4 regions of the Mesorhizobium sp. P2_D1 genome follow, and region 1 is predicted to be linked to each of the others. Evidence: predicted binding sites of a transcription regulator. Region 1 holds the regulator's gene; each other region holds the start of a gene.
What was found. The regulator PhoB, encoded in region 1, activates phosphate uptake and scavenging genes when phosphate is short. The targets are predictions, from matches to a motif close to TGTCATNNANCTGTCAT.
Positions count from the first base shown of each region.

Region 2: the regulator PhoB is predicted to act here: its motif matches at 5,620-5,636, upstream of AC1D0I_RS18000 (YdcH family protein).
Region 3: the regulator PhoB is predicted to act here: its motif matches at 3,651-3,667, upstream of AC1D0I_RS28210 (RNA degradosome polyphosphate kinase).
Region 4: the regulator PhoB is predicted to act here: its motif matches at 6,241-6,257, upstream of AC1D0I_RS17120 (alkaline phosphatase D family protein).

Region 1 covers NZ_JBFUDZ010000020.1:67,257-74,297, forward strand. Annotated here, with positions in the region: gene xylF (D-xylose ABC transporter substrate-binding protein) at 1-622, opposite strand, end outside; gene AC1D0I_RS16605 (ROK family protein) at 978-2,225, shown strand; gene phoB (phosphate regulon transcriptional regulator PhoB) at 2,380-3,069, opposite strand; gene phoU (phosphate signaling complex protein PhoU) at 3,089-3,796, opposite strand; gene pstB (phosphate ABC transporter ATP-binding protein PstB) at 3,822-4,628, opposite strand; gene pstA (phosphate ABC transporter permease PstA) at 4,625-5,476, opposite strand; gene pstC (phosphate ABC transporter permease subunit PstC) at 5,480-6,463, opposite strand; gene pstS (phosphate ABC transporter substrate-binding protein PstS) at 6,530-7,041, opposite strand, start outside.
Region 2 covers NZ_JBFUDZ010000023.1:67,241-75,042, forward strand. Annotated here, with positions in the region: gene AC1D0I_RS17970 (response regulator) at 1-1,511, shown strand, start outside; gene AC1D0I_RS17975 (Stf0 family sulfotransferase) at 1,530-2,378, opposite strand; gene AC1D0I_RS17980 (chloramphenicol phosphotransferase CPT family protein) at 2,342-2,893, opposite strand; gene AC1D0I_RS17985 (transglycosylase SLT domain-containing protein) at 2,942-3,796, opposite strand; gene ispG (flavodoxin-dependent (E)-4-hydroxy-3-methylbut-2-enyl-diphosphate synthase) at 3,802-5,052, opposite strand; gene AC1D0I_RS17995 (hypothetical protein) at 5,051-5,416, shown strand; gene AC1D0I_RS18000 (YdcH family protein) at 5,370-5,549, opposite strand; gene AC1D0I_RS18005 (YdcH family protein) at 5,791-5,994, shown strand; gene AC1D0I_RS18010 (IclR family transcriptional regulator) at 6,032-6,820, opposite strand; gene AC1D0I_RS18015 (transporter substrate-binding domain-containing protein) at 6,993-7,802, shown strand, end outside.
Region 3 covers NZ_JBFUDZ010000061.1:4,602-12,403, reverse strand. Annotated here, with positions in the region: gene AC1D0I_RS28235 (amino acid ABC transporter permease) at 1-427, shown strand, start outside; gene AC1D0I_RS28230 (amino acid ABC transporter ATP-binding protein) at 507-1,256, shown strand; gene AC1D0I_RS28225 (TIGR02117 family protein) at 1,372-2,040, shown strand; gene AC1D0I_RS28220 (FAD-dependent monooxygenase) at 2,081-3,319, opposite strand; gene AC1D0I_RS28215 (zinc-finger domain-containing protein) at 3,339-3,584, opposite strand; gene AC1D0I_RS28210 (RNA degradosome polyphosphate kinase) at 3,824-6,025, shown strand; gene ppx (exopolyphosphatase) at 6,025-7,560, shown strand; gene AC1D0I_RS28200 (DoxX family protein) at 7,609-7,802, opposite strand, start outside.
Region 4 covers NZ_JBFUDZ010000021.1:84,682-92,483, forward strand. Annotated here, with positions in the region: gene AC1D0I_RS17095 (YciI family protein) at 29-352, shown strand; gene AC1D0I_RS17100 (LysE family translocator) at 453-1,064, opposite strand; gene AC1D0I_RS17105 (DUF1062 domain-containing protein) at 1,550-2,176, shown strand; gene typA (translational GTPase TypA) at 2,242-4,071, opposite strand; gene AC1D0I_RS17115 (hypothetical protein) at 4,268-4,549, shown strand; gene AC1D0I_RS17120 (alkaline phosphatase D family protein) at 4,595-6,169, opposite strand; gene AC1D0I_RS17125 (MFS transporter) at 6,323-7,606, opposite strand; gene AC1D0I_RS17130 (TetR/AcrR family transcriptional regulator) at 7,680-7,802, shown strand, end outside.

The DNA.
Region 1 (7,041 bases):
TGGCAGTGAGGAACTGTTCCATGTTCTTCTGGGCATTGGCGGGCAGCCAGCCATCCGTATAGGCTTCGCCGACATTCTTGATCTTGCCGCTGTCGATGGCTGCCTTGAGCACTTCCATGGAGCCGGCGAACAGGAAATCGGCATTCGGATCGGCGCCCGAGCCCTTGATGAAGACGTAGTTGCCTTCCGGCTTGACCTTGAACACTTCGCGGGCCTGCATGCGGCCGACTTCCTTGTTGTCGAAGGTCAGGTAGAACACGTTCTTGTTCTCGATCAGCCGGTCATAGCCGACGACCGGAATGCCTTCGTCCAATGCCTTCTGCACCGCCGGGCCGATGGCCGAGGCATCCTGCGCCAGGATGATCAGCGCGTTGGCGCCCTGCGAAATCAGGCTCTCGACGTCGGTGAGCTGCTTGCCCGGATTGGACTGCGCATCAGCGGAAATGTATTTGTCACCAGCCGCCTCGATGGCCTTCTTCATCGCCGCTTCGTCGGTCTTCCAGCGCTCTTCCTGGAAGTTGGACCACGAAACGCCGATGACCTTGTCCTTCGCCTGCGCGACCGACACCAGCGTCAGCGACATGGCGACACCCGCCAGGATGGCGGCTGTGAATTTTTTCATATTATCCTCCCTGCGCCGCGTATGGCGCGACCAAACTGACCCGTAGGCCGGCACAGAGGCTCTATTTTTTCGAGCCTCGAAAAAATAGTGATCCAACGCCCGAACGCTGTCAACATCGATTCTGATGGATTTTGACGTCTCTCCGAGTTTTTTTCGAGCTCCGGAATAAATAATGACATGATGGTGGGGTTCTGCCAGAATTTGGCTTGGCGCATGTCGCCCCAAAAGTGCGCAGCGGTTTTGGGGCAACGACACGTGCAGAAACAAGTGCCTGAAGCGCGTCGCGCTTTCAGGCTTCGCTGATGGCCTTCGGGAGGCACGAAAGGCTGCAGCGACCGGGAGGATGTGAAAAAGCATGTCGGTCGGAATCCGTCACGACGATCTGCGCCGCCGCAACCGGGCGATGGTGATTGCGGCCGTGCGCCGCGCCGGACAGCCGTCCCGCACCGAGATCGCCGCGACCACGGGCCTCAGCCATTCGACTATATCGGCGATCTCCTCCGACCTCATCGGCGAAGGCATCCTGACTGAGAGCAAGCCGAGCGAGGCCGGCTCGCTCAAACGCGGCCGGCCGCAGGTCGGCCTCGGCCTCAATCCGGAAGCGGCGGCGGTGATGACCGTGGTGCTGTCACTGAACTTCCTCTCGGTCGCCGTCATCGACTATGCCGGCCAGGTGATCGCCGAGGAACAGCGCCGGCTGGACACGCTGACCATGTCGCGCGACGCGCTGGTCGGTGAATGCGTTGCCATCGTACGGCGTCGTCTCGAAGACCCCGACCTCGACGTCCGCAGTGTCGCCCGCATCGCGTTGGCGATCCAGGGCATCACCGACACTCGAGCCCGCGCCATGCTGTGGTCGCCGATCACGCCGCACACCGACATCGCCTTCGCCGACATACTCGAGGACGAGTTCGGCATCCCCGCCACCATGGAGAACGACTGCAATATGATGGCGATAGCGTTGCGCTGGCGCGACCCTGATCGCTACCGCGACGACTTCATCGCCATCCTGTTGTCGCACGGCATCGGCATGGGCCTGGTGCTGAAGGGCGAGCTGTTCACCGGCACTCATTCCTCGGGCGGCGAGTTCGGCCATATGATCCATCGGCCGCACGGCGCGCTGTGCCGCTGCGGGCGGCGCGGCTGCGTCGAGGCCTATGCCGGCAACTACGCCATCTGGCGCAACGCAAGGCAGATGAGTGAGGATGCGGAACCGGTCGCCGATGTCAGTGATGCCGACATGCGCGCGCTGGCGACCGCGGCCCGCGAGAGGGATGGACCCGAGCGCGAGGCCTATCGCAAGGCCGGCGAGGCACTCGGCTACGGTCTCGGCAGCCTGTTCGCGCTGATCGATCCGGCGCCCGTCGCCATGGTCGGTGTCAGCGCCGCGGCCTTCGACCTGATCGAGCCGGCATTGCGCGAGGCCATTGCTCAGACCGCCGGCGGCCAGCATTCGCAATCGATTTCCTTCGACACCGAACCGAACGAACTGCCACTGATCCGCGAAGGCTGCGCCACGCGGGCACTGACCTTCGTAGACCAGGAGATTTTCGCGCCCGGCACGCAGGCGAGATCCGGCCTCGGTGGCAAGAACGTTGCGTGAATAACGCGCCGGGATGTGTTGAGATTCAGGTTAGGCCGAGTCGAGAATGGCGGGTTCCGAGAACCGGAACGGAGCGGACATTTGGATCCGTGAGTACCGGAAGCGCAGGAAACTGCCGTTCGCAGGCCGGCATCACCTGAATATCAGCAGATCCCTAATCTTCCCGGATTGCGTAGCCCGCCCCACGAATGGTGCGGATGACATCGGGCATGCGGCCATTGTTGACCGCCTTGCGCAGCCGGCCGACATGCACGTCGACCGTGCGTTCGTCGATGTAGATCGTCTCGCCCCAGACATTGTCGAGCAGCTGGCTGCGCGAGAACACGCGGCCGGGATGGCGCATCATGAATTCGAGCAGGCGGAATTCGGTCGGTCCGAGCCGGATCTCGCTCTTCTTGCGATAGACCCTGTGCGATTCACGATCGAGCACGATGTCGCCGACCTTGAGCACGCTGGACAGCACTTCCGGCTTGGCGCGGCGCAGCAGCGCCTTGACCCTGGCCATGAACTCCGGCGTCGAGAACGGCTTGACCAGATAATCGTCGGCGCCTGTCGAGAGGCCGCGCACACGATCGCTTTCCTCGCCACGCGCGGTCAGCATGATGATCGGCAGCCGCTCGGTCTCTGGACGCATCCTTAGCCGGCGGCAGAGTTCGATACCGGAAACCGCCGGTACCATCCAGTCCAGCACCAGAAGGTCGGGGACGTTCTCCTGCAGCCGGATCTCGGCCTCGTCGCCGCGCGTCACCACCTCGACCTGGTAGCCCTCGGACTCCAGATTGTAGCGGAGCAGCACACCCAGCGGCTCCTCATCCTCCACCACCATGATGCGTGGCGCGATCATCGACTGGTCATCCCTGCCGTCATGCCGCCGGCGCGGACATCGCCGTCTCGTCCTGCTTCGGACGATTGGCGGGCAGCTGCGTGCCGGTCAAAACATAATACGCATTTTCCGCGATGTTGGTGACGTGATCGCCGATGCGCTCAAGGTTCTTGGCGCAGAACAAAAGATGCGTGCAGGCGGTGATGTTGCGCGGGTCTTCCATCATGTAGGTCAGGAGTTCGCGGAACACGGAGGTGTACTTGACGTCGATGCGCTCGTCGTCGGCGCGCAGCTTCGCCAGCGCCGCCGCATCGCGTGCCGTATATTCCTCGATGACGCCCTGCACCTGGATCAGCACCAGCTGCGCCATTGCGTCGATGGAGTGCGACAGGTCGCGCGGGGTGACGCTGAGGCCGACGGTGCCGACGCGCTTGGCGATATTCTTGGCAAGGTCGCCAATGCGCTCGAGGTCGCCGGCCATGCGGATCGAACCGACGACATGACGCAGATCGTCGGCCATCGGCTGACGCTTGGCGATCAGTGTGATGGCGCGGTCGTCGAGCTCGCGCTGGCGCGCGTCCATGATCGCATCGTCGGAGACGACGCGCTGCGCCAGGGCGTTGTCGGAATTCAACAGCGCCTTGGTGGCGCCGCCGACCATCGAGCCGGCGAGGTCGCCCATGTCGCGGATCAGCCTGCTGATCTGTCCGAGATCCTCGTCGAAAGAAGCGACTGTGTGTTCGCCCATGATCTTAGTCCTCGTATGCCTGAGCTCAGCCGAAGCGGCCGGTGATGTAGTCCTGCGTGCGCTTCTCGCGGGGCGACGTGAAGATCTTCTCGGTGCGGTCGAACTCGACCAGTTCGCCCAGATACATGAAGGCCGTCTGCTTCGACACGCGCGCCGCCTGCTGCATGTTGTGGGTGACGATGACGATCGTGTAGTCGGCTTGCAACTCGTCGATCAGCTCTTCGATCTTGGCGGTCGACAGCGGGTCAAGCGCCGAAGCCGGCTCGTCGAGCAGGATGACTTCCGGCTTCACCGCCACGGTGCGGGCGATGCAGAGACGCTGCTGCTGGCCGCCGGAAAGGCTGAGGCCGCTGGCGTTGAGCTTGTCCTTGACTTCGGTCCACAGTGCGGCGCGCTTCAGCGCCTGCTCGACACGGCCGTCCATCTCGGACTTGCTGATCTTCTCGTAGAGCCTGACGCCGAAAGCGATGTTTTCATAAATCGACATCGGGAACGGCGTCGGCTTCTGGAACACCATGCCGATCTTGGTCCGCAGCAGGTTGAGGTCCTGCGAGCGGTCGAGAACGTTGTGGCCGTCGAGCAGCACCTGGCCCTCGGCGGTCTGCTTGGGATAGAGCTCGTAGATGCGGTTGAAGACGCGCAGCAGCGTCGACTTCCCGCAGCCCGAAGGTCCGATGAAGGCGGTGACGCTGCGCTCGGGCAGCGACAGCGTGATGTCCTTCAGCGCCTTGCTCTGGCCGTAGTAGAAGTTGAGGTTCTTGACCTCGATCTTGGCCTTGCCGGCAATTGCCTCGGCGGCGATCGTCATGTCTGGAGACAACATCTGGCTCATTTGTCCTCTCTGCGTCCGGTCAGGCTGCGAGCAAAGATGCTGAGCGCGAGAACCGTCAATGTGATGATGAGTGCACCGGTCCAGGCCAGTTGCTGCCATTCCTCGTAAGGGCTGAGAGCGAACTGGAAGATGGTCACAGGCAGGCTGGCCATCGGCGCGTTGAGATTGCTCGACCAGAACTGATTGTTGAGCGCCGTAAAGAGCAGTGGCGCCGTCTCGCCGGAGATACGGGCGATCGACAGCAATATGCCGGTAACGATGCCGGAAAGGGCGGCGCGGTAAGCGACCGACTTGATGACCACCCAGCGCGGCGCGCCGATCGCGGTGCCGGCCTCGCGCAACGCGTTCGGCACCAGGTTGAGCATGTCCTCGGTGGTGCGCACGACGACCGGGATGACCAGGATGGCAAGCGCGACGGCGCCGGCGATCGCCGAGAAATGCCCCATCGGCCGGACCATCAGTTCATAGACGAACAGGCCGATGATGATCGAGGGCGCCGACAAAAGGATGTCGTTGATGAAGCGCACCACGGTGGTGAGCTTCGAAAAGCGTCCGTATTCGGCCATGTAGGTGCCGGCCAGCACGCCGATCGGTGTACCGACGACGACGCCGATGATGGTCATCATGATGCTGCCGTAGATGGCGTTGAGCAGGCCACCGGCATCGCCGGGCGGCGGCGTCATTTCGGTGAACACCGCGAGATTGACGCCGGACAGGCCCTTGTACAGCAGCGCGCCGAGGATGAGCGCCAGCCAGGCAAGTCCGATGCCCGCGGCGGCGACGCACAGCGTCATCATCACGGAATTCTTCCTCTTGCGGCTCTGATGAAGCGATGTGGCTGTCGACATCGGTCAGGCTCCCGTGCGGGCGTCAATGCGCATCAGCATGTAGCGTGCGATGGCGAGGATCAGGAAGGTGATGACGAACAGGATCAGGCCGAGCGCCACCAGCGAAGAGGTATAGAGATCACCGACGGCTTCGGTGAATTCATTGGCGATGGTCGCGGAGATCGTCGTTGCCGGCGCGAACAGCGAGGTGCTGATGCGGTGCGCGTTGCCGATCACGAAGGTCACCGCCATGGTTTCGCCGAGCGCGCGGCCAAGGCCGAGCATGACGCCGCCCATGATGCCGATCCTTGTGTAGGGAATGACCACGCGGCGGGTCACTTCCCAGGTCGTGCAGCCGATGCCGTAGGCGGACTCTTTCAGCACCGGCGGCACCGTGTCGAAGACGTCCTTGGTGATCGAGGTGATGAAAGGCAGCACCATGATGGCAAGGATCAGCGACGACGTCAAAAGGCCGATGCCGTAGGGCGGACCGGCAAACAGGCTGTTGAGGCCGGGAATGCCGTGGAACGCGCTGATGATGAAGGGCTGCACGGTCGTCTGCAGGAAGGGCGCCAGCACGAACAGGCCCCAGATGCCGTAGATGATCGAAGGGATGCCGGCGAGCAGTTCAACCGCCATGCCGATCGGACGCCGCAGCGGGCGCGGACAAAGCTCTGTGAGGAAGATGGCGATGCCGATGCCAAGCGGCACGGCAATCAGGATGGCGATGGCGGAGGTGATGATGGTGCCGTAGATCGGCGCCAGCGCGCCGAATTTCTCCGTCACCGGATTCCAGCTTTCGCTGGTCAGGAAGGAGAAGCCAAAGGTCGACAGGGCTTGCCAGGAGCCGGCAAACAGCGAGATCGCAACACCGCCGAGCAAGACCAGCACCAGTATGGCGGCGGCACGGGTCATTCCGTGGAAGATCGCGTCGGTCAGCGCGAAACGTCTGACAGTCGCGTCGCGCGAACCTCGAATGGCTGGCAAGGCTTCCTGGACAGCACTCATGTGAAGCTCGGCTCTTTGAATTGAGGGAAAAGGAGCGCCGCGGCGCGGCGCTCCTTCAAAGGGATGTTATTCGCCGACGTAGACGGGCTTGCCGTCAGCCTGGATGTCGGCCTTCCACGAAGCCTTGATCAGGTCGACGACGCTGTCGGGGATCGAGACGTAGTCGAGACCCTTGGCGGTTTCTTTGCCGTCCTTGTAGGCCCAGGCAAAGAACTTCAGCGCTTCGCCGGTCGCGGCGGCGTCATCGGGGGTCTTGTGGATCAGCACCCAGGTCGAAGCAGCGATCGGCCAGGTGGCATCACCGGGTTCGTTGGTGATGATGACGTTGAAGTTCTTCGCGCCCTTGAAGTCGGCATTCGAAGCAGCCGAGCCGAAGGATTCGAGCGACGGCTCGACGACCTTGCCGGCGGCATTCAACATCTTGGAGTACGACAGGTTGTTCTGCTTGGCGTAGGCATACTCGACGTAGCCGATGCCGCCGTCGGTCTGCTTGACGGTGTTGGCAACGCCTTCGCTGCCCTTAGCGCCGACGCCGGTCGGCCATTCGACCGCGGTGTCCGAACCAACCTTGTCCTTCC
Region 2 (7,802 bases), on a different contig from region 1:
AATCCGGCAACGCGTTGCTCACCATCATCAACGACATCCTCGATTTCTCCAAGATCAATGCCGGCCAGCTGACCCTCGATCCGGCTCCCTTCCGTCTCTCCGAGGCGGTCGAGGACGTGGCGACGCTGGTGTCGGCGCGCGTCGCCGAGAAGAACCTCGAACTGATCGTGCGTGTCGACCCGCGGCTGCCGGCCTATGTCGTCGGCGACGCCGGACGGTTCCGGCAGATCGTCACCAACCTGCTCGGCAATGCGGTGAAGTTCACCGAAAAGGGTCACGTGCTGATCGATGTCGGCGGCGAGATCGTCAACGACGTGGTCCAGCTCAAGGTCCGCGTCGAGGACACAGGCATCGGCATACCGGCCGAAAAACTGCAGAACGTTTTCGAGAAATTCGCCCAGGTCGACGGGTCGTCGACCCGCCGCCACGAGGGCACCGGCCTCGGCCTCGCCATCGCCGCGCGCCTCGTCGATCTGATGGCGGGCAAGATCGGCGTCGAGAGCGAGATCGGGCGCGGCTCGGTGTTCTGGTTTGCGGTGCCCCTGCCGGCGCACCATGCCGTGGCGCGCGACGAAATCGTGCCGGTCGACGTCACCGGCGCGCGCGTACTTGTCATCGACGACAATCCGGTCAACCGCGAGATCCTGCTCGAGCAGCTGAGAAGCTGGAGCTTCGACTGTGCAGCCGCCGAAAGCGGCGCCGTGGGCCTGGCCTTCCTCGATCGCGCCTTCCAGCTGGGCGCCGCCGTTGACTGCATCATCCTCGATTACCAGATGCCGGGCATGAACGGCGCCGATGTTGCCAGGGCCATTGCGTCCGACAGCCGGCTGGCTTCCATTCCGGTGGTGCTGCTGACCTCGGTCGACCAGGTCGATTTCGGCAAGATGATCATCGACTTCGGCATCGCCGCGCACCTGACCAAGCCGGCGCGTTCCGCTGTCCTGCTCGGCACCGTCATCTCGGTCATCCAGAGGGCCCGCTCGCAGGTCGGCAAGGCCCAGTTCGTCCGCGAACCGATCGTGCCGATTCCCCCGGCTGCGCCACCCGCTTTCACCGTTATCCGGGGCCCGGCGATACCGGTTGCCGCAGCACCGGAATCGACGGCTACGCTGAACGGTCCGATCGACATCCTCATTGCCGAGGACAACGACGTAAACCAGTTGGTTTTCGGCCAGATCCTCAACGGCCTTGGCCTCAGCTATCGCATCGCCGGCAACGGCCGCACGGCGGTCGAGATGTACCGGGCGCTGCGCCCCAGGCTTATCCTGATGGACGTCTCGATGCCGGAGATGAACGGCTACGAAGCGACCCGCGCCATTCGTGCGATGGAGACCTCGTCGGGCACTCACATCCCGATCATCGGCGTCACCGCGCACGCGCTGAAGGGCGATCGCGACAAGTGCATCGAGGCCGGCATGGACGACTATTTGCCGAAGCCGGTTTCACCCGACCGCCTCGGCACCAAGATCGGCACCTGGCTCAGCGAGACGGTGGTGGCGAAGACGGCTTAGCTCGCAGTCATCGGCACGTCAGGCGGCGGCGTCCAGATGATAGCGGCGCATCCAGTCAAGGCTCGTCTCGTCGGCGAGCTTTGCAACACCTGGCTTTATGTCATCGGCGATCGGCGCTTGAACGCCCAAGGCTCCGCAGATGTCTAGCAATGTCGCGGCCGGGTCGGCGGCAAGACGCTCGTAGCCAAGCCGCAGCGGAATTATGCCTTGCTCTACGAACCAAATGTTCCAGGCGGCATCATAGGCCTCGAGCTCCGTGACCTCACGTTTGAGCCGCTCGAAATCATATTGCGGTTCTTTCGCGGGTGCGACCCTTTCGATCTCGGTTCCGTCGGGAGCGATATGCCAAAGACCGGTTTGCTCTGCCTTGACCAGAGAGACAGCCTGCGCAAGCTTGTTCTCACGCGAGAGATGCATGTAGAGAACACGGCCGAATGCTTTCTCGAACCGCGCTCTGTCCGATGGAAGTTTTGGGAAAACCTGGTCGAGGATCGTTGAAAGCTCATCCAGGTTTTCCCGCATCAGACGAAGACCGAAAATGCCTGTCCCACCCCTGCCATTGGCGATCGCCGCCTTGAGATAGGCGGCATTGAAGTCGAGCTCGCTCATCGTGTCGCGACCGGGCAGGCCCCACTCTTCGGCCCACTCCGACAAATCCTGCCGCCGATAAAATGAGTGAGGATTGCCAGCCGTCTTCGTGGACGCCAGAAGCTTGCACAGCAAAGTGCTTCCGGTCCTCGGGGTGCCGCAGATGATGTATCCGTCAAACATGTCACGGCTCTCGCGGTTCGTCGGTGGGAAGGCTGTCGCCCCTGGCAAGAATGGTCGCGCTATAGCTGAAATCTTTGCTGGATGCGACGGGCACATTCCTGCGAGGTCAGCACGCTGGTGTCGACTTCGAGGTCGTAGCGAATGTTCTCGTGCACGCGCCCATATTGCCAGCGCGCCAGGCCCGGCAGCCGATCGGCACGCTGGGCTTCGCGCGCCTCCAGCACCTCCAGCGGCGCCAGGACAGCAACCACATGGAGGTCGAAGGCCGACAGCAGTTCGAGATATTCGGACATTTCGCCGTTGCAAAGCACCTCGTCGACGATGAGGTTGTTGCCTTGCCCAGCCAGTGCGGCGATGGCGTGGCGCATGCCGCGCAGGGTCCGCGCCCCCGCCGATCCGGTCCTGATCACGACCGCAGGCTTGCCGTCCTGCCGGACGGTCTCATACGAAAAGCCATCCTCATGGTCCTGCAAGGCGTCTGGCAGCATCTCGATGAAAGTGTCCATCTGGACATGCAGGAAGGGCGCGGCGGTGATCTGTTGCAACGCCCTTGCGATGGAGCTCTTGCCTGCACTGCCGACGCCATTGAGCAGAATGATGCTGGCTTTCACGTCATCGCCCCCTTTTCGGCCAGAACATCTTGCCCGCCACGGGTCAGACTACCGGTTGCGCACCACCACGCACGCTCCGCCGACGCTTTGCAATTTCTGGCAGATGACATTGGCAGCGGCGCGGTCGTCGACACCGATCCTGACCGCGTAGATGCCGCGCCGGCCGATTGGCGTGCGCACCCGGCTAACCACCGGATCATGGTCGCTGAGCAAGGCCGGGAAGCGGCTCCTTACCCGCAGCCACTGACTGATCGCGGCGCTGCGGCGGAAGTTGCCGGCCACCTGGATGCCCCATGGTTTTATGTTGATCGAAGCCATTGCCACGGTCTGCGACATGATCACCGGCAGCCTGCGGCAAGCAACGGCAAAATCCGCCTTCTGATCGAGCGGCTCGACCTTTCCGGCATAGGCCGGATCGGTGAACTTATCGACCGGCTCGCCCATGATGTCGAATACGTAGCTCTCGGTCTCCATCGGCAGGAAGCCGCCGGAACCGAGCCAGCGCGACACCCGGCTTTCGCCGGCATTGTAGGCGGCAGCCGCCAGGCCGAGATTGCCGTAGGCACCCTTCATCTCGGCGAGATATCTCGCCGAGGCAGGGATCGCCTGGTTGATGTCGAAGGAGTTGGCAAGGCCGCGCATCTTGGCGGTGCCCGGCATGAACTGGGCGATGCCTTCGGCGCCGACCGGACTGACGGCGTTGGGATCGAAGCGGCTTTCCTTCCAGATCAGCCGAGCGAAGAAATCCCTGGGCAAGCCGTTCTGGTCGGCATGGGCCTGGATCAGGGTGCAGACCTTGTCGATGAGCCGCTGTTTGGCGGATTGCGGTGGGTCTGCCTGAACCAGCGTCGACCAGCCCACTCCGCACAGCAAGATCAGCGCCACCCACAGGAAACGCTGCATGGCGCCTACTCGGCCGCAGCCTTGCCGCGACCAAACCGTTGCTCGATATAGTCTGCGACCATTTTCTCGAAATCCGCCGCGATCGACGACCCGCGCAGCGTCGCTGCCTTCTTGCCGTCGACGAAGACAGGCGCCGTCGGAGTCTCGCCGGTGCCGGGCAATGAGATGCCAATATCGGCATGCTTGGACTCGCCCGGGCCGTTGACGATGCAACCCATCACCGCGACCTTGAGGTTCTCGACGCCGGGATATTTTTCGCGCCACACCGGCATGTTCTTCCTGAGATCCGCCTGGATGTTCTGGGCAAGTTCCTGGAACACGGTGGAGGTCGTTCGGCCGCAGCCCGGACAGGCCGCGACGATCGGCACGAACTGCCTGAACCCCATCGTCTGCAACAGTTCCTGCGACACCTGCACTTCACGCGTGCGATCGCCGTTCGGCTCCGGCGTCAGCGAGATACGAATGGTGTCGCCGATGCCTTGCTGGAGCAGGATGCCCATGGCGGCGGACGAGGCGACGATGCCTTTCGAGCCCATGCCGGCCTCGGTCAGGCCAAGATGCAGAGCGTGGTTGGAGCGTGTGGCGAGTTCGGTATAGACGGCGATCAGGTCCTGCACGCCGCTGACCTTGGCCGACAGGATGATTTTTTCACGGCCAAGGCCGATCTCTTCCGCCATTTCGGCCGAGAGAATGGCCGACTGCACGATCGCCTCGCGCGTCACTTCCTGCGCCGTCAGCGGAAAGCCCTTGGTCTGGTTATCGTCCATCAGCCGGGTCAAAAGCTCCTGGTCGAGCGAACCCCAGTTGACGCCGATGCGCACCGGCTTGTCATATTTGATCGCCATCTCGACGATCGCAGCGAACTGCCGATCCTTCTTGTCTTTGAAGCCGACATTGCCCGGATTGATGCGGTATTTGGCCAGCGCCTCGGCGCAGGCCGGATGGTCGGCCAAAAGCTTGTGGCCGATATAGTGGAAATCGCCGACCAGCGGCACGTCGACGCCGAGCCGCGCCAGCCTTTCGTGGATGCGCGGCACGGCCGCAGCACTCTCGTCGCGATCGACGGTGATGCGCACGATCTCGGAGCCGGCGCGGTGCAGCGCCGCAACTTGCGCAACCGTCTGGTCGACATCGGCCGTATCGGTGTTGGTCATCGACTGCACGACAACCGGCGCGCCGCCGCCGACGACCACGCCGCCGACATCGACGCCGACCGAGGTGCGGCGGGGGAAGGGAGAGGAAAAATATCCGGTCATGCCCGGCAGCCTTTTGTCTCTGGAGCGCCATGCGTCCACCGGACGCACACAAACGCCCCGGGCCGATGCGCTAAAGTCCGGGCATGAGGTGGAGGAGCAAAGATGGCTTGTCAATGGCGACAGGTCGCCACTGGCCGCATTTGGCTCGCCGCCGGGATCAAAAACAATCGGTGATCCGGCGACGGCCGAAGCGAAAATTGACCTGAACGGAAGTCCAACCTGGGCGATCGCCGCGCTGGAAATCAAAATCCACCACACCGGCGACAGCTGCCGCCGGCAAAAGGCCGTGGATCGTGATCGTCTATATCAGGAGGGCATCAATGCGTGGTCGGTTGTGCTCTCAGTTTTTCAATCTCGTCCTTGAGTGCCAGCTTGCGTCGCTTCAGATTCACGATTTCGAGGTCGTCTACCGACGGGTGGTTCATCGCGTCATCAATCTCGCGCTCGATGTCGCCGTGTTTCCGCTGCAACTCATCAAGATGGGAAGCAAGAGACATGATTGGTTCTCCCTTTCATGGTTTTCCTCGATTGCAACCGTCACGGCGCGTCCACCGCAGGTTCGCTTCTGTGACGGCACAATGACACTGTGCCACCATCCGGCGGCGATGTCGAATGCTGCGTGGTAGCATTCCACGACAATGTGAAATGTGGTATGGGCTGCGCGCCAGCGGCAGAAGTTGCCGGTCCCGCCCAATCAGGCCCAGTTTTTGGGCGCCGCAGACGTGCAGACGGTAGAGAATGTCCGATCAGGAACAGGCCGATATTCGCCTCGAATTTTCCCGGCTGAAGCAGGAACACGCCGATTTCGATGCGGCGATCAACGCAATGATCGCCACGAACTGCGACCCGCTGCAGATCCAGCGCATGAAAAAGAAGAAGCTGTTCCTCAAGGACCGGCTGATGGCGCTGGAAGACAAGATCATCCCCGACATCATTGCGTAAGAAGGCGGAGCCGGGGTCGATCCTGATCGCTTTGCGCCTATCCGGCGATCGAAAGCCTGGCGGCGCGGTCGCGCAGCAGACCGATGAGACTACCGGTCCGCTCCTCGGACGTGTCGATGGGGACCACCAGGCACATCGTCGCCTCGACCTTGCCAGGTCCTGAAAAGACGGGCGCGGCGAGGCATTTCGTATAGGCATCGACAAGGCCCGAGGTGACGCAATAGCCTGTGGCTTCGGCTTTCGCTATGTCGGCGATGAAGTCATTGAGAAGCAGTCTGCGGCCGTCCGGCAGGACGAGATCGTCTTCGGACACCATGTCTTCGATCTGGGCCTGTTGGAAGCCCGCCAGCAGGAGCCGTCCCGAAGCGGTCCAGGGCAGCGGTATCTGCAGGCCGGTGGCGGAGCTGATGCGGAACGGCCTGGTGCCCGGGCTTGAATGGACGATCGTATAGCGGCCACTCTGCAGCATACACAGTTCCGAGGTCTCGCCCGTTTCGCGCGACAGATTGTCGACCTCCTGACGCCCGCGCCTCAAGAGGTCGTTGCCCCGCACATAATCCATTCCGTAGAGATAGAGCTTCTTGCCGAAATAGACGCGATTGCCGTCGCCGGCCATTTCCAGCAGGCCGGCATCCACCAGCGACCGCACAAGCGTGTAGGTCGTCGAGCGGGGTGCGTTCACCCCCTTGGCAAGATCGCCAATGCCGATCGCGCGCTGCGTCGTGTGCAGAAATTCCAGGATCTCGAGGACCCGGTTGAGGCCTTTTTCGCGGGAGCCCGAAATCTTCTCGTCGGCTGAAACTGCTGGGGCATTGCCGTCTTGCATTGTCGATTCCTGATGCTAGTATCTGTCTTGTACAGGATACATACGTCTCTTGTAAGAGACAATCGCTGTGAAAATCGACGATGCGTGAATTTCCTGTGCATAGGGGAACACAACACGAAAGGAGGTCGCCGTGAACGACACATCCGGAAGACGTGATTTTCTGAAATTTGGAATGGCGGGACTGGCCACGGCTGGCGTGCTTGCAACCGTCGATGCCCAGAAGGCTGCCGCTCAGGCAGCATCCGACAGCCTGCTGCGCACCGTGCTCGACCGCGGCAAACTGATCGTCGGCACTGGCAGCACCAATGCGCCCTGGCACTTCGAAAACGATGCCGGCGAACTGGTCGGCATGGACATCACCATGGGACGTATCCTTGCCAAGGGCCTTTTCGACGATCCGACCAAGGTCGAGTTCGTCATGCAGGATCCGGCGCAGCGCATTCCGAACGTCACCACCAACAAGGTCGACATCACCATCCAGTTCATGACGATGAGCGCCCAGCGCTCGCAGCTCATCAACTTTTCCCGGCCTTACTATGTCGAAGGCGTCGCGCTGCTGACCCTTCCCACCGCCGAGAACAAGACCTTCGACAAATTGCTTGCCGCTGGTTCGGCGACACGCGTCTCCATCTTGCAGAACGTCGATGCCGAAGCATCGGTGCACATAGCTCTGCCGCAGTCGCAGGTGATGCAGATCGACACCCAGGCCAACGTGTTGCAAGCACTGGAAGCCAAGCGTGTCGACGCTGCCGCGGTCGATCTTTCGACCGTGCGTTGGCTTGCCTCGCGCAATCCGGACAAATACTTCGACGCCGGCAAGAGCTGGTTCTCGATGCTGTACGGTGCGGCACTCCGGCAAGGCGATCTCGACTGGCTGACCTTCGTCAATCAGACTTTCACCATCGCCATGTTCGGTCACGAAACGGCGCTCTACGACGCGGCATTCAAGGATTACTTCGGACAGGAGCCGCCGGCTCGCCAT
Region 3 (7,802 bases), on a different contig from region 1:
CTTCGACAAGTACCTGCGTGCGCTGATCGGCGTGTCGCTGTTTGCCGCCGCTTATATGGCTGAAGTGGTGCGCGGCGGCCTGCAGGCGATCCCCAAGGGTCAGTATGAAGGCGCCGATTCGCTTGGCCTTGGCTATTGGCAGAAGATGTATTTCATCGTCATGCCGCAGGCACTGAAGCTGGTCATCCCAGGCATCGTCAACACCTTCATCGGCATGTTCAAGGACACCAGCCTTGTCACGATCATTTCGATGTTCGACCTGCTCGGCATCGTCAAGCAGAACTTCTCCGACGCCAACTGGGCGACGGCGCAGACCGCCAAGTCGGGTCTGATCTTCGCCGCCTTTGTCTTCTGGCTGTTCTGCTTCGGCATGTCGCGCTATTCAATGTACACTGAACGCCGACTCGACACCGGCCACAAACGCTAAACAAAAAGAACAAGGGGATCCTGTCATGACAACCGAAAATGCTGTCAGCGCGGAAGAGATCAAGGTCAACGCCGCCAAGATGCACATCTCCGACACCGATGTCGCCATCGACATCGTCGCCATGCACAAATGGTATGGTGAGTTCCATGTGCTGAAGGACATCAACCTGAGAGTGATGCGCGGCGAGCGCATAGTCATCTGCGGCCCGTCGGGCTCCGGCAAATCGACGATGATCCGCTGCATCAACCGTCTGGAAGAGCACCAGAAGGGCAAGATCATCGTCGACGGCAAGGAACTGACCAACGATCTGAAGAAGATCGACGAGGTGCGCCGCGAGGTCGGCATGGTGTTCCAGCACTTCAACCTGTTCCCGCATCTGACCATCCTGGAGAACTGCACGCTGGCGCCGATCTGGGTGCGCAAGACCCCGAAGAAGCAGGCCGAGGAAATCGCCATGCATTTCCTCAAGCGCGTCAAGATCCCGGAACAGGCCAACAAGTATCCCGGCCAGTTGTCCGGCGGACAGCAGCAGCGCGTGGCGATCGCCCGTTCGCTGTGCATGAACCCGCGCATCATGCTGTTCGACGAGCCGACCTCGGCGCTCGATCCGGAAATGATCAAGGAAGTTCTGGAGACGATGGTCGGCCTTGCCGAGGAAGGCATGACCATGCTGTGCGTCACCCACGAAATGGGCTTTGCCCGCAAAGTCGCCAACCGCGTGATCTTCATGGACCAGGGCCAGATCGTCGAGCAGAACACGCCGGCCGAGTTCTTCGACCATCCGCGCCACGAACGCACAAAGCTGTTCCTGTCGCAGATCCTGCACTAGGCCTTCGATAACCAGGAAGAGCCCGGCTGAAACAGTGCCGGGCTCTTTTGCGTATGGATGAGCAGGAGGCGGGCGGTTCGTGTCGCGCCGGGGTGCGTTTGCAAGGCCGCCATTCATGAAAAAGCTGGGACGTTTTCTAGGCCTGCCGTTGATCGTCGTTGCGTTCGCTGTGACGCTGGGCGCTCTCGTGCCGCGGCCGCTGTGGCCGCCGGCCGTCGCCAATCCCGCCAACACGCGCCATATCCTGGTGCTGAACAACCCGATCCACACCGACATCGCCATCCCGGTCGACGAGAGGGTGCGCCGGCGGTTCCATTTCCTGGTCGACGCCGGCATCCCAGCCGATGGTCCGGAAGTTCGCTACTTCGTCTTCGGCTGGGGCGGTCGCGCCTTCTACCTAGAGACGCCGACATGGTCCGAGCTCAAGGCCGTCCCGGTGATGAAGGCACTGACCCTCGACGCGTCGGTCATGCATGTCGATGTTGCTGGCGCCATAGTCGAACCGCATCCGGATGTCGCCGGCTTCGACATCGGCGAGGAGCGTTTTGCGGCACTGCTCGATTTCATCGATGCGAGTTTCCAACGGGGGCCGCAAGGCCCGCTTCTCGTTCCGGGCGCGGCCTATTCCAGCTTCGACCGCTTCTATGAAGCCAACGGCCATTTCAACGCGCTGGTCGGCTGCAACACCTGGACCGCGGCGGCCTTGCGCACCGCCGGCTTGCGCACCGGCTGGTGGAACCCGCTGCCGGCTTCGCTCGGACTGTCGCTGCGGCTTTACAATTAGCACCGCTCAACGGGCGGGCATCCGGGCTATGCCCCAGCTTTCAGCGCCGGATGATTTTCTGCGCCTGCCAGCCATAAAGCCAGTCCAGATCGGCGGCGAGTTTTTCAGACGAGCGCATTTTCAGGAACAGATTGCGTGCGATGGAGACTGGACCCGCGGCATGCCAGGCGAGGCGGTTGAGGGCGCCACGACGGGCGACCCTGGCGACGCGCGGCCGTCGCAGGTTCTCCCAGATTTGAAGACCTTGTGCCGGATCGCCGGGCAAGTCCGCAACGACATCCGCAAGCGCGGCCGCATCTTCGATCGCCATGGCGGCACCTTGCGCCGCGAACGGCGTCATCGCATGCGCCGCATCGCCGATCAGCGCGATGCGGTCGTTCGTCCAAGGCTGCTTACTCTCGACCGTATGGATCGGCCACGCCGTCCACGGGCCGGCCTCCTCGATCAGACGAGCAAGTGCTGCGGCGGTACCGCGCAGCGCACTGGTCAAAATCCCAGCGTTGGCATTGCCCGACCAACCCTCGGCAATGCGTTCGCCCCTGGTGAAGGCGACAAGATTGAAGGCAGCACCTTTGCTGACGGGATAGGCGACCATGTGGAAGCCGGGATGCAGGAAGGTCGTGACGCAATCGGTGACGCCGATCGCGGCGAAGGCTTTTCCGGCAGCGCTGTCGGCGGGAATGGTGGCACGCCAGGCCAGTTCGCCCGAAAAGTGACTTCTTGGCGAGGCCGCTCCCTTGGTTGTGTCGACAAGCCCGCGCACCGATGACCAGACGCCATCGGCGCCGACCAACAGCAAGCCCTCGGCCTCGATGGTCTCGCCGTCCATCTCGGCAGCCACTGTGACACCATGGCTGCCTCCGGCAACGCCGCTGACATGTGCGCCGGGAGAAAGAACAATGTTCGGCATCTCGGCAACGCGCGCAGTCAGTGCGCTCTGCAAGTCAGCCCTGTGAGCAACGAGATAGGGTGCCTGCCAGCGGGCTTCGGCGGCTTGTCCCAGCGGCACGCGTGCCAGTTCGCGCAACGTCGCGGCGTCCTTCAACACCACCGCTTCCGGCCGCACCGCTGCCGGCAGCAGCCGGTCGAGCGCGCCAAGCTGGCGAAGAATGCCTGTTGCGTTGGGAGAAAGCTGGATGCCGGCGCCTGCGGCTTCCAGGCGCTGCGCCTGTTCGAACACCTGCACGCGGTAGCCGCGTTCGGCGAACGCCAGCGCGGCGGTCAGCCCGGCGACACCCGCCCCGGCGATGACGATTTGCCGGGACCGCGTGTTGTCCATCGGGCTTGCCGCGAAGGAATCAGGCGGCCTGGTCGATGTAGATACAGCCTGCCGGCAGCGTTTCTGTCGCCTTCAGCTTGGACGAATAGCGGTAGAGCGTCGAGCAATAGGGGCAGACCTTTTCGTTGTCGTCGCCCATGTCGAGAAACACATGCGGGTGGTCGAAAGGCGGGTTGGCGCCCGTGCACATGAATTCCTTGACGCCGATGTCGATCGCCGGGTGGCCCGCATCGTTCTGAAAATGGGGAATGGAACCGCCTGCCATCGTCGTCGTCTCCTTAACGCAGTCTCTTCTGCATCTGGATCATAACCGGTCTCTTTGCAAGTTCGATGAAATCAAACTGTCGCAAAAGCCTGTCAGAGGATAAGTTAAGCCGGTTAAGGCAATGACCCCGAAAACGGAATCGGGTTACGGAGAGGGTCAGGCCTCGCTTCAGGGCACCTGCGGCGCATCCGGGAAGGTTACGTCGCTCGGCGGCGGAGCGTGAGGGAAGAGCAGGAAAAATGAACGAACTGAAGCCGGTGCAGAGCGAATTCGTGAATGTCGAGGTGGCTCGCCCGGAGGGCGGCAACCCGGATCGCTTTGTCAACCGGGAGTTTTCCTGGCTGCAGTTCAACCGGCGCGTTCTCGAGGAGTCGCTGAACCTCAATCATCCGCTGCTGGAGCGCGTCCGTTTCCTGTCGATCTCGGCGGCCAACCTCGACGAGTTTTTCATGGTCCGCGTCGCTGGTCTTGCCGGCCAGGTGCGCGAGGGCATCACGCTGAAGAGCCCTGACGGCCGCACCCCTGAACAGCAGCTCGAGCAGCTGCTGCGGGAGGTCGAACGGCTGCAGGAAGACCAGCAGAAGAGCCTTTCGGCACTCATCGTGCTGCTCAACAAGGAAGGCATCGAGAGCATCACCCGTGATGCACTGACCAAGGACGAAAAGATCTGGCTGGAAGACCATTTCCAGGAGCAGGTGTTTCCGGTGCTGACGCCGCTGTCGATCGACCCGGCGCATCCGTTCCCGTTCATCCCCAATCTCGGTTTCTCGATGGCGCTGCAATTGCGCCACCGCAAGAACGGCGAAGAGATGAGCGCGCTTCTGCGCCTCCCTGTGGCGCTGAAGCGCTTCATCCGTTTGCCGGACCGCAAGCACCATGTCCGCTTCATCCCGCTGGAAGAGGCAGTCGGCCTCTATATCGGCAAGCTGTTCCCAGGCTATGAGGTCAAGGGCTCCGGCACGTTCCGCATCATCCGCGACAGTGATATCGAGGTCGAGGAAGAATCCGAGGATCTGGTGCGCCTGTTCGAGACGGCGCTGAAGCGCCGCCGCCGCGGGTCGGTGATCCGCATCGAATTTGACGTCCTGATGCCGGCGGAACTGCGCGAATTCGTTGCCGGCGAGCTAGGCGTATCGTCGAGCCGCATCAGCGTTCTGACCGGTCCGCTGGCGCTCAGCCAGATTTCCGAGATCGTCGCCGTCCCGCGCGACGACCTCAAGTTCACGCCCTACAATCCGCGCTTTCCCGAGCGCATCCGCGAGCACGGCGGCGACTGCTTCGCCGCTATTCGCGAGAAGGACATCGTCGTCCATCACCCCTACGAATCCTTCGATGTGGTGGTTCAGTTCCTGCGCCAGGCGATGGCCGATCCGGAAGTGGTGGCGATCAAGCAGACGCTTTACCGTACTTCCAACGACAGCCCGATCGTGCGCGCGCTGGTCGATGCGGCCGAGGCCGGCAAGTCGGTGACCGCGCTGGTCGAGCTCAAGGCGCGTTTCGATGAGGAAGCCAACATCCGCTGGGCGCGCGACCTGGAGCGCGCCGGTGTGCAGGTCGTGTTCGGCTTCCTCGAGTTGAAAACCCATGCGAAAATGTCGCTGGTGGTGCGGCGCGAGGACGGCAAGCTGCGCAACTATGTGCATCTCGGCACCGGCAACTACCATCCGGTCACCGCGCGCATCTACACCGATCTGTCTTTCTTCACCACCGATCCCACGATTGCCCGCGATGTCGCCCAGCTCTTCAATTTCATCACCGGCTATGCCGAGCCGACGGATGAAATGCGGTTGGCAATCTCGCCGTTCACGTTGAGAAGCCGCATCTTGAAGCATATTGCCGACGAGATTGCTCATGCGGTGGACGGGAGGCCGGCGCGCATCTGGATGAAGATGAACGCGCTTGTCGATCCGATCATCATCGACGCGCTCTATGACGCCAGCCGTGCCGGCGTCGAGATCGACCTCGTCGTGCGCGGCATCTGCTGCCTGCGGCCGCAGGTGCCGGGCCTGTCGGAAAATATCAGGGTCAAGTCGATCGTCGGCCGTTTCCTGGAACACAGCCGCATCTATTGCTTCGGCAATGGCCATGGGCTGCCATCGGACGAGGCGATCGTCTACATCTCTTCGGCCGACCTCATGCCGCGCAATCTCGACCGACGCGTCGAGACCATGGTGCCGATCACCAATCCAACTGTGCATGAACAGATCCTGGGCCAGATCATGCTGGGCAACATCATGGACAATCAGCAAAGTTTCGACGTATTGGCTGATGGAACCTCCCGGCGCGTGGTGCTGGAGGAGGGCGAGGAACCGTTCAACGCGCAGGAATATTTCATGACCAATCCGAGCCTGTCGGGACGGGGTGACGCGCTGAAGTCGCACGCGCCCAAGCGCATCGCGCAGTTCAAGCGCCGCAAGAAGAACGCTGCAGCGTCCACCTGATGCTGTCTGATTCCCAGGGCCGGTTGCAGGACCGCCGACCGCTATCCATCATCGACATCGGGTCGAATTCGATCCGCCTCGTCGTCTATGAGGGGCTGGCGCGCTCGCCGACCATGCTGTTCAACGAAAAGATGCTGGCCGGCCTCGGCCGCGGCATCGTTTCCACCGGTAAGCTCGACCCCGAGGCGGTGACCCGCTCGATGGAGGAATTCCGCCGCTTTCGCGCGCTCTCCGACCAGGCCGGCGCCGCGCATATGTATGTGCTGGCCACCGCCGCGGCGCGCGAGGCGATCAACGGTCCCGATTTCATCCACCGTGCCGAGGATGTGCTCAAGACCGAGATCCGGGTGATCAGTGGCCGCCAGGAAGCCTATTATTCGGCGCTCGGCGTCATTTCGGGCTTCCATCCGGCCAATGGCATCGCCGGCGATCTGGGTGGCGGCAGTCTCGAACTGGTCGACGTCAACGGCGAGGCGATCGGCGACGGCATAACGCTGCCGCTTGGCGGCCTGCGCCTGCAGGACATGGCGAAGAACTCGCTGACCCAGGCGGCCAAGATCACGCGTGACGAACTGTCGAGGGCCAAGCTGTTGAAAGGCGGGCAGGGCAGGCCCTTCTACGCGGTCGGCGGCACCTGGCGAAATCTCGCCCGGCTGCACATGGAAATGACCAATTATCCGCTCGGCGTCATGCACCATTACGAGATCAGCGCCGACAGTGCGACGAACTTCCTCAAGCAGGTGGCCAAAGCCGAGATCGAGAAGGTCAAGGGCATCGAAGGCGTTTCGAAGAACCGTCGTTCGCTGCTGCCTTATGGCGCCATCGTGCTGCAGGAGATCATGGCGGCGATGCAGCCGTCGAAGATCATCGTGTCGGCGCTCGGCGTGCGCGAGGGCTTTCTCTATTCGCTGCTCGACCAGGCCGAGCAGAAGGCCGATCCATTGATTTCGGCGTCGGAGGAACTCGCCCGGCTGCGCTCACGCTCCGTCACCCATGCGCATGAACTTGTCGACTGGACCGCCAGGACCTTTGCCGCCTTCGGCATCGACGAGACCGAGGACGAGGCGCGCTATCGCCACGCCGCCGCATTGCTGGCCGACATCGGCTGGCGCGCGCATCCCGAATATCGGGGCAAGCAGTCGCTCAACATTATCGCGCACGCGTCCTTCTTCGGCGTCGACCATCCCGGCCGTGCCTTCCTGGCACTGGCCAACGCCTATCGTCACGACGGCATCTTCAACGAGGCCATCGCACCCGAGATCAAGGCGCTGGCTTCGCCGCGTTACCTGGAGCGGGCACGCGTGCTGGCGGCGATGATGCGCGTCGTCTACCTGCTCACGGCATCGATGCCTGGCATCATGCCCCGGCTGAAATGGGAACAGCGCGGCAACGGCGTGCTGGCGCTGGTGCTGCCTGCATCTCTGGCCGACCTCTATGGCGAACGGCCGGCCGGCCGCCTGGCGCAACTGGCAAGGATCACCAACCGCCGGCTGGTGCTGGCCGTCGAGGGCGGCCCAAGCGTTTCGGTGAAATAGAGCGTTTCGGTGAATTCGGTGAAATCGAGCGTATCCGTCAAATAGGCCTTACGCCGAACCACGCCCGTCGGCCGACCAGGCACCGGCGCCCGCCATCGCCAGCGCCAGGAAGCCGCCCGCAATGGCGATGTCCTTCATCAGCATCTGCGAATGCAGGAAGGCAAGCATCGCGTCGTCGCCGCCCTGGCCGTAATGGCCGATGAAACCAGCGACAATGCAGAATGCGGCGAGCAGCAGCGCGG
Region 4 (7,802 bases), on a different contig from region 1:
TCGATGCCGCTGATCAAGGGAGGAGAACATGGCGAAGTTTCTCTACGTCTATCATGGCTCGGGCAAGATGCCGACCGAGGAGGCCGAGCGGCAGGCGGCAATGGACGCCTGGACGCACTGGTACGGCAAGCTCGGCTCGGCCGTGGTCGACGGCGGCAATCCGGTCGGCATGTCGAAGATGGTGCTGCCCGGCGGCAAGGTCGAGAACAATGGCGGCAGCAATCCAACCGCCGGCTATACGATCGTTGAAGCAAAAGACATCGACGATGCCGTCGGCAAGGCCAAGGACTGCCCTATCCTGATGGACCCGGCTTTCAGCGTCGAGATCGCGCCGATCATCGAAGTGATGTGACGCGGCGTCTTAAGCGTGATCCTCCTAACCGAGGGTCTGCGAAGCAGAAAACGTTCCCGCTTTTCGCTGACGCCGTCCTTCGGTTCGGATGCATGCCCTATCACCGCGCCGCGATCGCTGCGGCGGCGCCGGCCATCGTTGTGGCGCTGACGCGGTTGGCGATCTTCATGGCGCGCTTGCTCTTCAACAACTTGCGCGCCTGCGATGCGGCGAGCACCCAGGCGAGATCGATAGCGATGAGGACCACCGCCATGGTCGCCGTCAATTCGACCCAGCCGACGATGCTGACCGAAGCGAGGTCGATGATGGTCGGCAGCAGCGCCAGGTAGAACATCATGATCTTGGGATTGCCGAGTGTCACCGCCATGCCGGCGAAGAACAGTTTTGCGGGCGAATCCTCGCGCGGCATCTCACCCTCCTTGGCGTAGACCGGCGCGGTCCACATCTTGAAAGCGAGATAGGCGAGATAGGCGACTCCGATCCATTTCACGACGACGAAGGCGAAGTGAAAACTCTGCGCCACGACAGCCAGCCCGAACACCGCCAGCGACAGCCAGATGCCCTCGCCGAGCCACATGGCGAGCAGGAACGGGAATACGTCGCGAAATCCTTTCGAGATGACGCGCGCGACGAGGGCGGCGATCGACGGACCGGGCGAGCCGGCGGCGACGAACAAGGCGGCGGCGAAGATCAGCAGCGAGGTGAGGTGCATGGTCAGGATCTCGGCTTGAGAGGTTCGATCCGCCACACTAACCCGGCAGCTGTAACGCTGGCAAAGGCAAGATATTCACTTGGAGCTTCCCCCTTCTCCCCGTCCCATGCGGGGAGAAGGTGCCGGCGGACCGGATGAGGGGCAGCGCCAACGTGAGATAATCAGGTGCCTTGCACCTCTGGCATCTCGCAGCTAGAAGGGCCGCCGCGAAACAATTTCGAGCGTCACTTTGCCTCAGTAACCGCCGGTCTCGTCAACTCCCCCGACACACTGCATGGCGCCGCATTCGCGGTGCCTGTTTTCAATTCATGTGTTCCTCTGGGCGGCGGTTCGAGACCGGTTTGGCACTGCTGAACCGCTGTCGCGCGCTTTCCGCCCGTGACACCTGATTTCCGATCGCCACAGCCTGCCGCCACGCCGCGCCCCGCATGGGCATCTCGACATTGCCGACCTGATGAACTTCCCGACGGGAAGGGCTTATCGGCATGTCTGCACTCCTGCGTATCCGCTGGGCGATCGCGCCCAAGACCGCACCTCGACCACTCATCAACTGCAATCGCTGCGGCACCGTGAAGGCCTATCGCTGCAGCGAAAAATTCCGCGTCAACGCCAACGGCAAGCGCATCGACGTCTGGCTGATCTACCGTTGCATCGACTGCGACAATTCCTGGAATTTCGGCATATTCGAGCGCTGCAACCGCCGCGATATCGAACCCACGCGGCTCGCGGCGCTCGAAAGCAATGATCCGTCACTCGCCCGGCGCCATGCTTTCGATGTCGTCGCGCTGCGGAGCCGTGTGGGACGCGTTGAAGAATTTGCCGAGGTCGTCGTCCGCAAACAAATGCTCGGCTCCCCTCAAGAGGCCGCAACCATGTTGGAACTCCTGCTCGGGCTCGAAGTGCCGACATCGCTGCGGCTTGACCGGCTGCTCGCCAGCGAACTCGGCCTCTCGCGATCGCGGCTTCAGGCGTTGGAAGAAAGGCGATTGCTGGTCGTGGACCCTGACGGCGCCAAAGCCCTGCGCAAGCCGGCTCGCGCGGGGACCACGATCCGCATCGACCTCGCCGGCCAACCCGATCGTCAGGCCATCATCTCGGCCGCCGGCGGGTGAATGAAGAGAGGGGCGAAGCACTTGTGCACTCCGCCCCTCTCATCTGTGAGAAAAAGAAAATAAGGTTACGCCGCGCCGACCGCCTTTGCCGACTTCTCGAAGCGCTTGCGCTCGTTCGGGTCGAGATAGAGCTTGCGCAGGCGGATGGTCTTCGGCGTCACCTCGACCAGCTCGTCGTCCTGGATCCAGGCCAGTGCGCGTTCCAGCGTCATGCGGATCGGCGGGGTGAGCTTGACCGCCTCGTCCTTGCCGGCGGCGCGGATGTTGGTCAGCTTCTTGCCCTTCAGCACGTTCACTTCGAGATCGTTGTCGCGGCTATGGATGCCGATGATCATGCCCTGATAGACCTTGACGCCGGGATCGATGACCATCGGGCCACGATCTTCCAGGTTCCACATGGCATAGGCCACCGCCTCGCCCTGCTCGTTGGAGATCAGCACGCCATTGGTGCGGCCCGGCAATTCACCCCTGTAGGGCTCATAGGCGTGGAACAGCCGGTTCATCACGGCGGTGCCGCGTGTGTCGGTCAGCAGTTCCGACTGGTAGCCGATCAGGCCGCGCGTCGGCGCATGGAAGACGATGCGCTGGCGGTTGCCGCCGGACGGGCGCAGCTCGACCATCTCGGCCTTGCGCTCCGACATCTTCTGCACGACGATGCCGGCATGCTCCTCATCGACGTCGATGACGACTTCCTCGACCGGCTCCAGCAATTCGCCGCTTTCGCCCTTCTGCATGACGACGCGCGGCCGCGACACGGCGATCTCGAAGCCTTCGCGGCGCATCGTCTCGATCAGCACGGCCAGCTGCAATTCACCGCGGCCGGAGACGAAGAACGAATCCTTGTCCGGCGATTCCTCGATCTTCAGCGCGACATTGCCTTCGGCCTCGCGCAGCAGGCGGTCTCGGATGACGCGGCTGGTCACCTTGTCGCCTTCGGTGCCGGCCAGCGGGCTGTCGTTGACGAGGAAGGACATGGTCACGGTCGGCGGATCGATCGGCTGCGCATGCAGCGGTTCGGTCACGGACGGGTCGCAGAACGTATCGGCGACGGTGCCCTTCGACAGGCCGGCGATGGCGACGATATCACCCGCCTGGGCTTCTTCGATCGGCTGGCGCTCGAGGCCGCGGAAGGCGAGGATCTTGGAAATACGGCCGGTCTCGACCAGCGTGCCGTCATGGTGCAGCACCTTGACCGGCTGGTTGGACTTCAGCGTGCCGCTCTCGATGCGGCCGGTGATGATGCGGCCAAGGAAAGGATTGGCCTCCAGGATGGTGCCGATCATGCGGAATGGGCCGGGATGAACGGTCGGCGTCGGTACATGCTTGATGACGAGATCGAACAGCGGCGCCAGGCCCTGGTCCTTTGGGCCTTCCGGATTTTCCGAAACCCAGCCATCGCGGCCTGAACCGTAAAGAATCGGGAAATCGAGCTGCTCGTCGGTGGCGTCGAGCGCCGCGAACAGGTCGAACACCTCGTTGACCACCTCGACATGGCGGGCATCCGGACGGTCGATCTTGTTGATGACGACGATCGGCTTCAGGCCGACCTTGAGCGCCTTGCCGACGACGAACTTGGTCTGCGGCATCGGCCCTTCGGCGGCGTCGACCAGCACGATGGCCGAATCCACCATCGACAGGATGCGCTCGACCTCGCCGCCAAAGTCGGCGTGGCCAGGGGTGTCGACGATGTTGATGCGGGTGTCCTTCCAGTCGACCGAGGTCGCCTTGGCCAGGATGGTGATACCGCGTTCCTTTTCGAGGTCGTTGGAATCCATGGCGCGCTCGGCGACGCGCTGATTGTCGCGGAAGGAGCCGGATTGCCGGAGCAACTGGTCGACGAGGGTGGTTTTTCCATGGTCGACGTGCGCGATGATCGCGATATTACGAATTTTCATGTTCTGGTCTCGGAAGCGTTGCAGGCAGCAGGCCAAAGGCGCTGCCTCTTTCGGTTGCGCGGCTCATACAGGGTTTTTCGCAGTTGCGAAAGAGGACGCGCGACACCAAATACTCATCAAATCTTAAGCATCTGCGTGTGAAATGATTTTGTTAACCAAGGCGGGAACCTTTCGAGGCCCGGACAGTTCGAACGTCATGACCGATAAACTCAACCGATTTTGGCCGCTCATCGCGTCCGCTGCCTTTGCCATCCTACTGGCGGCCAACGCCGCGCAGTCGGCTGCGACGCAGAAGGAAGCACGGCCTGCCTTGCCAACCGTTGCGCCATCCGCCGAGCAGGTCTTTGCCGACGCACCCGACGGCGTCGACCCGATGGTGACCGGCCCGGTCAGCGCCGCCTTCAAGCAGAGGCAGGACGCCGCCAACTGCGACACTGCCGTCTGGCCGAACGTCCCGATGGTCTGCTATCCCGACTGACGACCGCAGGCAGCGGTCGTCATCCCAATAGATACGAAGGTGGGCTTACGCCGACCGCACCGGGTCGAGCGTGACCTTGTAAAGCTCGTTGTCGTCGCGGTCCATCAGCCGCACCGTCATCTGCTCGCTGGCGCCATTGATATCGACCAGCCCGAAGAATTGAAGGCCGGCTGACGGCGGCAGGTTCTGGCCTTGCTCGGCGGTTGGCGCCTTGATGAATTTCAGCTCCGGACCGAAGGTCATGTCGAAATCGTTCGGGCCGAACGTGCCGGCATGGATCGGGCCCGAGACGAACTCCCAGAATGGATTGAAATCCTGGAACTGCGCCTTGTCGGGATTGTAGTAGTGCGCGGCGGTATAATGCACGTCGGCGGTCATCCAGACGGTGTTGCTGATGCCGGCGTTCTTGATGAAACGCAAAAGGTCGGCGATCTCGAGTTCGCGTCCCTTGGCCGGGCCGTTGTCGCCGTTGCTCACCGCTTCGGCACCCGCCTTCTTGGCGGCATCGTCCCAAACGACGAGGCCGAGCGGCATGTCGGCGGCGATGATTTTCCAGGTTGCCTTCGAATTTGCCAGTTCGCGCTTCAGCCATTTCGTCTGCTGTTCGCCGAGCATGCGCGATTGCGGCGTCATCTCATCTTGCATGTCCGGACCGTTGGGACCGCGATAGGAACGCATGTCGAGGAAGAACACGTCGAGCAGCGGCCCATAGGCAATCTTGCGATAGACGCGGCCCGGCTCGGACGGTTCATAGCGGATCGTCGTCATTTCGTGGAAAGCGCGCGCCGCACGTGCCGCCAGCACATGGATGGATTTCTCGGTGTACCGGTTGTCGGCGCTGAGATCCTTCGAATCCGACCAGTTGTTCAGCACTTCGTGGTCGTCCCACTGGTAGAAGGTCGGGCAGATCGCGCTGAGGCCCAGCACGTTCTTGTCCATCATGTTGTATTTCCACTGGTCCCGGTATTCGTCCAGCGTCTCGGCGACCTTGCGCTTGCCGTCGATCAGCACGACGTTCTTCCACTTGCCGCCGCCGGGCAGGTCGACCTCGTCCTTCATGGCGCCGTCGGCATAGATGGTGTCGCCCGAATGCAGGAAGAAGTCGGGCGTGTGCTTGCCGATCGTGGCGTAGGTCTTCATGCCGGTCTCGTCGATACCCCAGCCCTGGCCGGCGGTGTCGCCCGACCAGGCGAACTTGATGTCGCGCCTGGAGGCAGGCGCGGTGCGGAAGCGGCCCGTGATCGGCTCGGAAGCCGCGTTGATGTCGGCGAGATCGGCTGCCGTCATGCGATAGAAGATATCCTGGTCGGAAGCGAGGTCGGTGAGCAGGCGCTTGACCGTATAGTCGCTGGCCGGCGAGGTATCGAGCGGCGCCAGGCGGACGGCATCAGTGAAACTTTCGGTCGACGACACTTCGAACATGACGCGCGACGGCCGATCCGTGCGCGTCCACACCATCCCGCTGGTGGCGTCGACATCACCTGACTGGACGCCATGGGTAAAGGCCGGGCGCTGGCTGGCGCGTGAATAGTATGGCAGCGCCAGGCCAGAGACGCCGACCAGGCCAGCGGCGCTGGCCGAGGTGACGAAAGCACGGCGGGTCATCGAGAGCTTGTTCATGGCTGTCTCCTGGATGGCTTGAACGGTGCCACCAAGGTCCAACCTCAATGTTTCAGGCGCATCTCCAAACCATGAAGGTTTGATAACAACCAACAGGCTGGGCACGTTCTCCCCTGTCTCCAGGGGGAGAAGGGAGAGCCCCACCCAGTCGCCTTAAGCCGCTTGCGGTTCCGGATCGAAGGCCGGTCGGCTGGTGTTGATCAACAGCGAGATACAGGCGGCGGCGATTGCCGTCATGCCGGCGATCATGAAGGCCAGCTCGTAGTTGCCCTGAAGCTCGCGCATCGTGCCGCCGAAGGCTGCGGCAGCAGCTGCGCCGATCTGATGTGCAGCGACGATCCAGCCGAACACGATCGGACCGCTGCGATCGCCGAACGCCTCGTTGGCGAGCCTCAGCGTCGGCGGCACGGTGGCGATCCAGTCGAGGCCGTAAAGCACCGCGAAGATGATCAGGCTGGTTGCCGAGAAGCCGGAATAGGGCAGGTAGATGAGCGACAGGCCACGGATCCCATAATAGACGCCGAGCAGCTTGCGCGGGTCGAAACGGTCGGTGAGCCAGCCCGACAGCGTCGTGCCGATCAGGTCGAAAATGCCCATCATCGACAGCAGGCCGGCCGCCTGCACCTCGCCGATGCCCATGTCGCCGCAGAAGGCGATCAGATGCGTGCCGACCAGCCCGTTGGTGGTGAAACCGCAGACGAAGAAGGTGGCGAACAGATACCAGAACACGCGCGTGCCGGCGGCGCGGCGCAGCGTCGAGAACGTATGGGCGAGGAAATTGCCCTGCGATGCCGGTGATACCGGCGGCACATCGTCGGCCGCGGCACCATAGCGCACCATGCCGATCGAAGCCGGCCGCTCCGGCACCAGCAGCCAGACCAGCGGCACCAGAGCCGCGGTGGCGATCGAAACGGCGATGACAACCGGCTGCCAGCCGCCCGACTGTGCAAGCGAGGCGATCAGCGGCAGGAACACCAGCATGCCGGAGGCACTGGAGGCCGACATCAGCCCCATGACAAGGCCGCGATTGGTCTTGAACCAGCGGTTGACGATGGTGGCGCCGAGCACGCTGGCGACAGCGCCGGAACCAATGCCCGAGAACACGCCCCAGGTGATGAACAGATGCCAGGGCTTGGTCATCAAGAGGCTGAGTGCGGTCGAGCCTGACATCACCACCAGCGAGGCAAGCAGCGTGCGGCGCAGCCCGATCCGCTCCATAAGGGCGGCGGCGAACGGTCCGGTCAGGCCGTAGAGCAGGATGCCGACACCGGCGGCCAGCGAAACGATGTCGCGGCGCCAGCCGAAACTGTTCTCCAACGGCAACATCATGACGGCGGGCGCCGAGCGCAGGCCGGCCGCGACCAGCAGGCAGAGGAAGATGACGCCAACCACGACGAAAGCGTAGCGCTGGCCAAACGGACGGGATTGAGCTATCATGTTACTGACCGGTACGTTGCTGATGAGAGGACGTATACGTACCGATCGGTAACATTGTCAATCGAGTTCCATGATGCCAACGGACAAAAATATTGAACTGACCATCAGCGACGGTCATGCATCGGCGCCACCGAAGGCCGCCAAGAAGATCCTCGACGTGGCCTACGAGCTGTTCTACCGGCGCGGTATAAGGGCG